DNA from 2 places in the Salicibibacter cibi genome. Region 1 is predicted to be linked to the other one. Evidence: a T-box and tRNA genes for the amino acid it is inferred to sense, from the RefSeq annotation. Region 1 holds a T-box; the other holds one or more tRNA genes.
What was found. The T-box of region 1 lies ahead of pheS (phenylalanine--tRNA ligase subunit alpha). A T-box ahead of a tRNA ligase gene usually reads a tRNA of that ligase, here a tRNA-Phe.
Positions count from the first base shown of each region.

Region 2: it has a tRNA-Phe gene. The T-box ahead of pheS (phenylalanine--tRNA ligase subunit alpha) is inferred to sense a tRNA for this amino acid. The anticodon was not compared.

Region 1 is NZ_CP054706.1:2,928,689-2,933,649, forward strand. It holds gene pheT (phenylalanine--tRNA ligase subunit beta) at 1-1,098, opposite strand, end outside; gene pheS (phenylalanine--tRNA ligase subunit alpha) at 1,130-2,164, opposite strand; T-box leader at 2,213-2,456, opposite strand; gene HUG20_RS14570 (FAD-dependent oxidoreductase) at 2,517-4,088, opposite strand; gene HUG20_RS14575 (MTH1187 family thiamine-binding protein) at 4,508-4,819, opposite strand; gene HUG20_RS14580 (SDR family NAD(P)-dependent oxidoreductase) at 4,933-4,961, opposite strand, start outside.
Region 2 is NZ_CP054706.1:3,760,352-3,765,312, reverse strand. It holds gene HUG20_RS18795 (YqjF family protein) at 1-649, opposite strand, end outside; tRNA gene HUG20_RS18790 (tRNA-Lys) at 762-837, shown strand; tRNA gene HUG20_RS18785 (tRNA-Asp) at 930-1,005, shown strand; tRNA gene HUG20_RS18780 (tRNA-Phe) at 1,018-1,093, shown strand; gene yycF (response regulator YycF) at 1,226-1,930, shown strand; gene walK (cell wall metabolism sensor histidine kinase WalK) at 1,937-3,784, shown strand; gene HUG20_RS18765 (YycH family regulatory protein) at 3,777-4,961, shown strand, end outside.

The DNA of each region.
Region 1 (4,961 bases):
TTGGCTTGATTCGCTGCGCAACCCTAGCTTTCCGGACGTTTTTCGAACATTTAATGCATCAAATTGTGCCGATTCCAGCAACACACTTGTTGTGTCTGCCTGCACTTCTGTTGACGCACCACCCATCACTCCCGCGATCGCAACGGGAGCATTGCCATTGGTGATCAATACATCCTCGCCAGAGAGCGTTCGCTCCTGCCCGTCCAACGTTTCGATTTTTTCTCCTTGTTCTGCGCGTCTCGTTACGATTTTCTCCGAGCCAAACCGATCATAATCGAACGCATGCAGGGGTTGTCCATACTCCAGCAACACATAGTTCGTAATATCGACAATATTATTGATCGGCCGAATGCCCACGGCCATTAAGCGTGTCTGCAACCATAGCGGCGATGGGGCTACCGTTACTTTATCGATCACTTTTGCCCCATAGTAGGGAACATCCTCGCCATTTGTCACTTCAACGGCGATACGGCCGGCGGCATTTTTGCGAATCACCCCATGTGTGTAATCGGGATGATGAATCGGGCGGTCCAGCAACGCGGACAATTCGTAAGCGACTCCGAGCATGCTTAAGCAATCCGGGCGGTTCGGCGTCAAATCAAGTTCCATGATCACATCATTTAAACCGAGAATCTCAAGAGCATCAAGCCCGGTCACGACCTCTGCCGGCAATTCGACAATTTGATCTTGTTCTGTTTTCGCCAATAACCGTTCATTGAAGCCAAGTTCATCCAACGCGCAAATCATACCCGCAGATGTTTCTCCGCGAATCGTCGTTTCTTCTATTTTTTTATTCCCCGGCAAGGTAGTTCCAGGCATCGCTACGGCCACTTTTTGTCTCTTTTGTACATTGCTGGCCCCACAGATAATTTGCTGTGTCCGATCGCCTACGTCCACTTGGCAAAGCGTTAATTTTTCTGCTTCCGGGTGAGGGGTTGTTTCCTTCACCTCACCGACGATTACACCATCGATCCCATCATGATAGCGATGGAGCCGATCAACCTCTACCCCTGCGCGGGTAAGCTTTTCAGCAACTTCCTCCGGGGTTGTATCCGATAAATCGATATAATCCGTCAACCATTGGTAGGAAACGAGCATTGGTTCTTCACCTTCCTTCGTTTATTATTGTTTACAATTGTTGAAACTGGGATAAAAAGCGCGTGTCATTCGTGTAGAAATGGCGGATATCGTCGATTCCATATTTCAACATGGCAAAGCGTTCCACGCCCATGCCAAAGGCGAAGCCGCTGTATATATCCGGGTCAAACCCATTTAATTCCAACACGCGCGGATGAACCATCCCCGAACCTAACACTTCAATCCATCCGCTTTGCTTACATATCCTGCAACCTTTGCCCGCACAAATGCCGCAAGTGACGTCAATTTCCGCCGATGGTTCCGTAAACGGAAAAAAGCTCGGGCGCAACCGAATCTCCCGGTCTTGGCCAAAATACTGTTTAACAAATGTATCAAATATTCCTTTCAAGTCGCTCATGCGCACATTTTCATCCACGTAGAGCCCTTCGATCTGCATAAACTGATGGGAGTGGGTGGCGTCGTCTTCATCGCGGCGATAGACTTTCCCCGGACAAATAATCCTTACCGGTCCTTCGCCTTCATGCTTTTGCAACGTCCGTGCCTGCACCGGTGACGTTTGGGTTCTCAAAAGGATGTCTTCACTGATGTAAAAGGTGTCTTGCATGTCCCTGGCCGGATGATTCGGAGGCAAATTGATCATTTCAAAATTAAAATAATCCGTCTCCACTTCCGGCCCTTCCGTTACCTCAAACCCAAGGCCGATAAAAATATCCTCGATTTCTTCCACAACAGCTGTAAGCGGGTGGGTAGAGCCTTGATTCATAGGTCTTCCCGGCAACGTCACATCGATTTCTTCCTCTTCCAGCCTTTGTTCCAATTCGGCTTCCTCAAAAGCTTCCACTTTTTTAGCCAGTGCCTCTTGAATGCTTTCGCGAACCTCGTTCGCCTTTTGGCCGACGACAGGACGTTCTTCGGCAGATAGTTGCCCCATCCCGCGCAGAACCTCCGTAATGGCTCCTTTTTTTCCCAGATAACGGATGCGCACTTGTTCGAGTGCCTTCTTGTCACCGCTTGCCTGTACGGCTTCGAGCGCTTCCGACTCAAGCGCCTTTAATCGTTCAATCATCTTGTATGTCCCCCTTCTTCACGAAAATAAAAAACCTCCGCCCCCTAAAAAAGGGACGAAGGTTTCGCGGTACCACCCTTGTTAACGACAACAACTGTCGCTCACTCTTGCAAATAACGGCTTGCGCCCGGTACACTTTTTACGATCGGTAAACGATAAGTAACGTTCCCGCACTTTCAGTGCCAACTCCAGAGTGAATTCCAAAGCGCTTAACGCAGGGGAGCTTTCAATCCATGACTCCCCCTTCCTGGCCGCCAGTGTTCCAAGTACTACGCTCTTTCATTGTTTTTTCACTATGCTTGTATAACCAATAGTATAATCCGTTTTTTTATCTGTTTCAAGTCATGAGCAATCAGTAACCGGCCCGATTACCCATAAAACTTTCGATCATTCTATACTCTTCTTTTTGCAACGGTTTTTCAGCCGGTCCCTCGATGACTTCCCCGGAATAGGAAAACCTTGATCCGTGGCATGGGCAATCCCACGTGCGATCCGCGCCGTTCCAATTCACCTCGCAGCCAACGTGTGTACATGTTGTGTCAACGACGTGAAGTTCACCATCTTTATCCCGATATGCCCCTTTGCGTTTTCCGTCGATCCGCACGACAGCCCCTTCGTCCTTTGCTAAACTTTTCATTTCCTTATTCGATGATTCCGCTTTTCCTTCGACGAGATGCTTCGCCACATCGAAGTTTTCACGAAGGAAATGTTTCAGACTGGGATCGGCATAAAAACGAGACGGTGTAAAAAGGGACGCGTATCGGTTTTCTTTTCCTAGCACAAGGTCTTTAAGCAACAGGGCAGCAGCCGTCCCATTCGTCATCCCCCATTTTCGGTAACCGGTGGCAACAAGAATGTTTTGCTCGGAGGTTTGCGAGGTTAAATGGCCGATATAAGGGAGATTATCAAGTGTCGTCAAATCTTGTGTGGACCAACGGTTGACTTGTTTTTCGATGCCGAGCAGATCATCTCCGAACGTTTGCAAGGCGTGGTAGTGGTCATGGGTGTCTATTCCCTGCCCCGTTTTATGGCTCTCCCCGCCGACGAGAACTAACTCTTCGCCATCAATGTTGGCAGAACGCAGCGAACGCGTAGGTTGATCCGCGCTTATATACATTCCACCCGGGTACGCCATCTTCGGATTTATGGCAACGACATAAGAACGTTCCGCGTGCATCCTTGTAAAATAAAAACCGGTCCCTTCATAAAACGGAAAATGGGAACAAGATAAAATATAGTTTGCTTGGACACGTGCATCTTCTCGGGTGATAACGGAAGGTTCCTCTCCCCGTTCCACATGGACGGCGGTAGTGTTCTCAAAAATCCGACCGCCTTTGTCGACGATGGTTTGTACAAGCGGGGCCAAGTAATGGAGAGGGTGAAACTGGGCCTGCTCCTTCATCACTAAGGCATTTTTGACGTTAATATCAATCGGAAGTTCCTCTAAAAGCTCCCCGTCGATCCCAAGTTTTTCATATGCTGCCGCTTCTTTTTCCAATTTCATTTTATATTTCGGAGTCGTTGCGTAAAGATACGCGTCTTGTGTGCGAAAATCACAGTTGATCCCATGTTTATCAATCGTTTTGCGAATAAACGCCATCGCTTCCCTATTCGCTTCATAGTAAAGCCTTGCATTTGTCTTACCCAAATGTTGGATAAATTCATCATAGATCATCCCGTGTTGAGCGGTTACTTTCGCGGTGGTATGACCGGTTGTGCCATTGAGCAGCTTCCCGGCTTCTACCAAAGCAACTTGCAAACCTTCTTGAACGAGAAGATATGCGGTTGTAATGCCTGTGATCCCTCCGCCGACGATAACAACATCTGTTTTCATATCAGCTGTTAACGGTTCGAAATCCGGCAAGTCTGCCGATGCTTGCCAAGCGGTTTCCGCAAATTTTTCTTCGGTATGTTGATCTGCCATTAAAAAGCGCTCCTTCATTAGAAAACTCGGCTTTTCGCCAAGTGCTGGCGCAAGCCTTAAATTTTCTTATACTATACTCCGTTACCACAGTTAATCTTAAAGTATAAACATAAGATGGGTTTATTATTCGCAACTTATATGGTGGTATACGTTTGAAAGTACGCGTGAAATGGCGCATTGAGGGACAGGCTGCGTTTTGCGGCGGCAGGGTCCGTGTCCGGACATATTACGGTTGCTTCGTTGGGAAACTGTCCGAGCTATCCCTTGGTTCGGACAGTTTATGCTTGCATCCTCGCAACATTGTCCGAGGAAGACCAAGGTTCGGACAATTGTCGCTTGCTTATACATCGAAACGGGTGCCATAAAGCAGCCATACGGATAAAAGGCGAACGAGACAGCCCCGTTCGCCTTTTTACGATTTAATTTTTAAATTGATGGACACGTGCTTTTTTCTCTTCGAGCGTGTGTGCTTCTCCGTCTCTTCGATCATCGATACGTATATCGGTAGAAATTCTTGCCCATCCCCGCTGCACCGGCACATTGTGCAACGCTTGAATTACGGTGAACAAATCCTCCATATCGCCTTCAATGACGGTGCTCATCGGGGTTAACTCATAACGGACTTTATCCTTATGCTTGTCCAACTCTTCATGAATGGCGGCGACTTCTTCGCCTAAACTTCGGTTTTTCTCTTCTACAATCGGCACAATCGAAATATCTGCCATCGCCATGATCAAAATCCCCTTTCATCATTTGCTCTATAAGACCGATTCCCATTTCGTTATGGTCAAAAACGTTCTTTTTTCAAGGGGGGCCCTCAAGCGAATGGAGATGTTCCGACCAGTCACCGCATCACACTGCCGCCGGAGATTT
Region 2 (4,961 bases), 830 kb from region 1:
AAGGTTTCGTATTTGATAATTCGAGAAACATCGTGTTTTTGTGAAAATCTGCCTCGGCATGCTGTAACGGCCATGGGTTATGGTGGATATCAAGGGCATATAAATTTCGCCGATGCGTCGTATATAACCGGTACCGTTCGGTGAGCCAGTCATCCAAGGTGCCTTTTTCTGCTGTGAAAACGTGCGACGTCGGTTGATAAGCGGCTTCAAACATCGCATTTGGCCGATAACTGTGATAGCGAATGAAGCCGTTTTCCCTTTTAACCTCCATATCGGCATAAAAATAAGGAAGGTGAAACAGTGAGCGCGCCATGCGCACGGCCAGCCGGTGATCGGCATCCAGGCTAAAAAAATAAACACCGGGTTGACCGTTAAATGTGACATACGTTCGCACATTTACTTCGGGGAAGGCATGCGCAAATGGCACAGGCGGAAGGAAACGGGCGCGTAATCGCACGATATCAAAAGGAATGATCCCGATCCACGCTTGGCCATCATAGGTATCAATCTCCAGAGGAGCCGGAATTTTCGTTTGCAATGTTGTCGGCGAAAGTGGCCAATGGGCGAATAATACATTTTTCCATGTCTGGGTCATTAGCCAAGGTCCTTTAGGAAGCGAATGAGGCCGATGTGTGGTCCGTTTGAGCATAGGATCCTCCTTTTGTAAATATGCGCTTAGGGTTTTCCAACGAGCAATTTGCCATTCCCCATTGCATTTAAACGCCGAACGTGCTAAGATAAATTCTGTCTTTGGGCTTAATGAGCCATTAGCTCAGCTGGCAGAGCATCTGACTTTTAATCAGAGGGTCGGAGGTTCGAATCCTCCATGGCTCACCAATAAAGTATAAATCAACTTTATTACCTACATAAGATGGGCGAAGGCTTTCGCCATAAATGTTTGGTGAAAAGCCAAGTTTTCTAAAAAATAAGGGCCTGTGGTGTAGCGGTTAACATGCCTGCCTGTCACGCAGGAGATCGCGGGTTCGAATCCCGTCAGGCCCGCCATTTACATATGTTGGCTCGATAGCTCAGTCGGTAGAGCAGTAGACTGAAAATCTACGTGTCGGCGGTTCGATTCCGTCTCGAGCCACCATGCTTATAATTGATATCCCCCGGAATGCCCCGGGGTTTTTTTGTATGCATCGATAAGCGTCATTAAACGCGTAGCTATGTTACAATACTTGTATAATATGGCTACAGAAATACGAAATGAGGCGAAAAAATCATGAATGAAAAAATTCTGGTTGTCGATGATGAGCAACCGATTGCCGATATTCTCGAATTTTCACTGCAAAAAGAAGGCTTTGAAATCGAGGTTGCCTATGATGGCACAGAAGCGCTTGAAAAAGTAGACGCTTTTAAGCCTGATCTCATTTTACTCGATATTATGCTTCCAAATAAAGATGGGATGGAAGTGTGCCGTGAAGTTCGCAAAAATTATGATATGCCGATTATTATGCTTACGGCAAAAGACTCGGAGATCGATAAAGTGCTCGGCCTTGAATTGGGTGCCGATGATTATGTAACCAAGCCCTTTAGTACCCGTGAATTGCTTGCGCGTGTGAAAGCGAATATTCGCAGGCTTCAAGTTGTCCCCGAAGCAGAACGAAAAAATACCGGGACTAAGCAAATCGGGGATTTGACAATTGACCCGGAAGCTTACCTCGTTCGTAAGCGGGGGACTCCAATTGAGCTTACTCATCGGGAGTTTGAATTAATCCATTATTTAGGGAGTCATATTGGACAAGTGATGTCACGGGAAGACCTTTTGCAGTCCGTTTGGGGCTATGACTATTTTGGAGATGTACGTACCGTTGATGTCACGGTGCGCCGACTGCGGGAGAAAGTAGAAGATAACCCCAGTTATCCAAATTGGATTATTACAAGAAGAGGGGTAGGTTATTATCTTCGGCATCCCGAACAGGAGTAGAGTTGGATGAAGCGAATTGCGGGTTTCTTTAAATCTTTTCAATTTAAATTAATATTTATTTACGTCATGCTTTTGCTGATTGCGTTTCAGGTTATTGGAATCTTTTTCATGGATCGTCTTGAAGAACGATTTGTCGAAAATCATCGGGGTGCATTGGAAGACCAAATGAGTTTGCTCTCTTACAATATTGAACAAACGCTTATACAAGAAACGGATGATACGGATCAAAATGAAATGAACGAAGAAATTAATGATTTAATTTCTCGTTATGAAGTGAATGAGCTAAGCAGTACCGGGTCCACCATTCAAGTGGTGGACAGCCAGCAGAATGTACTGGCTCACAATCAACACGGAACGCAAAGCGGCGGATTGCTGAATACGGAAATACGTGTCTCCCAGGCATTGCTTGATCAAGAGTCGAATGATATGTTGTTGGACCCGGATACCGGCTTTCGTATGCGGGTGATCACGCAACCCTTGCATGGAGACGATGATGAAGTCATTGGAGCCATTCATTTGGAATCATCAATGGAAGATATGTACGATGAAGTGACGCAAATTAATAACATTTTTATGACGAGTGGGGGCATTGCACTGGTGATTACGGCAATGATCGGCGTTCTTTTATCGAGAACCGTTACTCGTCCGATTAGAGATATGCAGAAACAGTCCGCGGTGATGAGTGAAGGAGACTTCAGTCGTCGTGTTCGTGTTTACGGGAATGATGAAATCGGGGAGCTCGCCTCTTCCTTTAATACGCTGGCAATGAATTTAAAAGAAGCGAATGCCACAACAGAAGGGGAAAGGCGGAAGCTTAGCTCTGTCCTTTCCCATATGACAGATGGCGTGATCGCCACGGATGAACTTGGCCGTATTATTTTGCTCAATAAACAAGCGGAAATATTGTTATCTTTAGACAGTGAAGAGGCAAAAGGCCGGCCTCTCCCCGACATATTGGATCTTTCGGGACAGGTCGCCCCCAGTGATCTCTATGATTATACGGAACCGTTGATTTTGGATTTCAGTGATGAACGAGGGGATTCTCTGTTAGAAGCGAGCTTTTCCGTTCTCCGAAGCGAAAGCGGCTATGTGACCGGTTTGATTACAGTGCTTCATGATGTCACGGAAAAGGAAAAATTGGAGAGAGAGCGTCGTGAATTCGTAGCAAATGTTTCTCATGAATTACGCACGCCGTTAACGACATTAAAGAGTTACATGGAGGCATTGGAAGATGGTGCCATGGCTGATGAAGATCTTGCCCCGCGGTTTTTGAATGTCATTCAAGTGGAAACGGACCGTATGATTCGTCTCGTGAATGACCTATTGCAATTGTCGAAAATGGATGTGCAAGAACATGGAATTTATACAGAACGCCACGATTTAATTTATTGGTTACAACACTTGGTGGATCGGTTTGAGATGCTTGTTAAAGATCGGGACGTTTCGTTTGTCCGGCATTTTTCCCACTGGCCGATTCAAGTATATATGGACAGTGATAAAATGACCCAAGTGTTCAATAACATCATTTCCAACGCGCTCAAATTTTCCCCTGAGGGCGGTACGATTACGGTCGGGGCGAAGCTAAGAGAAAACGAGGTATTGATTGATATCCTGGATGAAGGACAGGGAATTCCGATAAAAGATCAACATAAAATATTTGATCGTTTCTACCGCGTGGATAAGGCCCGGGCCAGAAACTTGGGCGGCACGGGATTGGGACTTGCCATCGTGAAAGAAATGATTGATGCCCACCAAGGCTCGGTGTGGGTATCCAGTGAACCGGGCCAAGGGACGAGAATAACGATATCCTTGCCTTTGGCGTCTTCCGGTGCGGGAGGTGAAAGCAATGGTTGAGCGTGTGAAAACGGTGTTTCTAAGCCTTCTGGTGATCACTAGCCTTATTTTTACTTGGCAATTATGGACGTATCAACCTGAGCTGGGGCTTTTGGATGAAGAAAGCGTGGAGGAAAGTGAACAACTCTCTGACCAAGTGGAAATGGCTGATGTAGTCGGTCCGGCAAATGTCACCTTTCATCGTGATGATGAACAGTGGACCACTACCCACGGTTCTTTGGATTTCGTTGATGATATGGCTACAGACCTGTTCTCTTCTGAATGGAGTAATTTCGAAATGCTGGAGGGTGTCGGACAAGAACGTGTCTATGAAAGTGAAGAAGATAAAATTGAGTTGATTTTCCCGACATCTCTTCCGTTAACACTCGTTGAAAGTTGGTTTGAAGATGACCAATCCATTGTTGAACAAGAGGAAAACACGTTTAATTTTGAACGATTGCTTATAATCGATGAAGGTGGCGCCTTGCGTGTCCAACTTGTTTCTTTTGACGACGAGCAGGTCCTGGAAGGGTATATTGATATGGATGTTGAAACGTTTCATACGTATATGGAACAGATGGACGGGAGCAGTGTTTCCTACGCAACCGAAGCACATGTAGGCGAGGACGATGGTTCTTTGCAAAAACCTGTTTATTTGCCGTCGGAACCTGTTTCTTACCCTCAACTGCAATTTAATTCCACAAGCATTGATGAAGAAGCGCTTCTTCCTTATTTGTTTCCGGACCGGGAATCCGTAGTTACCCCGGATTCGGGGAGTGATGCGCAAGGGGATCAGCTTTATCATTCCAGTGATCGGCAAATGCGGCTAAGCCGATTCGGCAATTACATTGAGTATGATTATCCTCAAAATGAAATATCCGATGGCCAGAATGAGCAAATCATTTCCGATGCCTATACGTTCATTAACGCGCATGGCGGTTTTACGAATAGTTATCAGCTCTATGATTGGAGTGTGTCCGGTGGAGGCGATTCTGTTCAATTCCGAATGCATGTGGATGGCATGCCTGTGCTGGACACAAATACTTCATGGTTTGATTATGCCTCCATTAATGTGACACAGCAAAATGATGTCATTTCCAGTTATGATCGTCCCGCTTTTATGTTTGATGAGCATGAGCCTTTGGATGAAAATCCGGAGGGTCAAATGCGGGAACTCCTTGGCGGTGAGGAAGTGTTG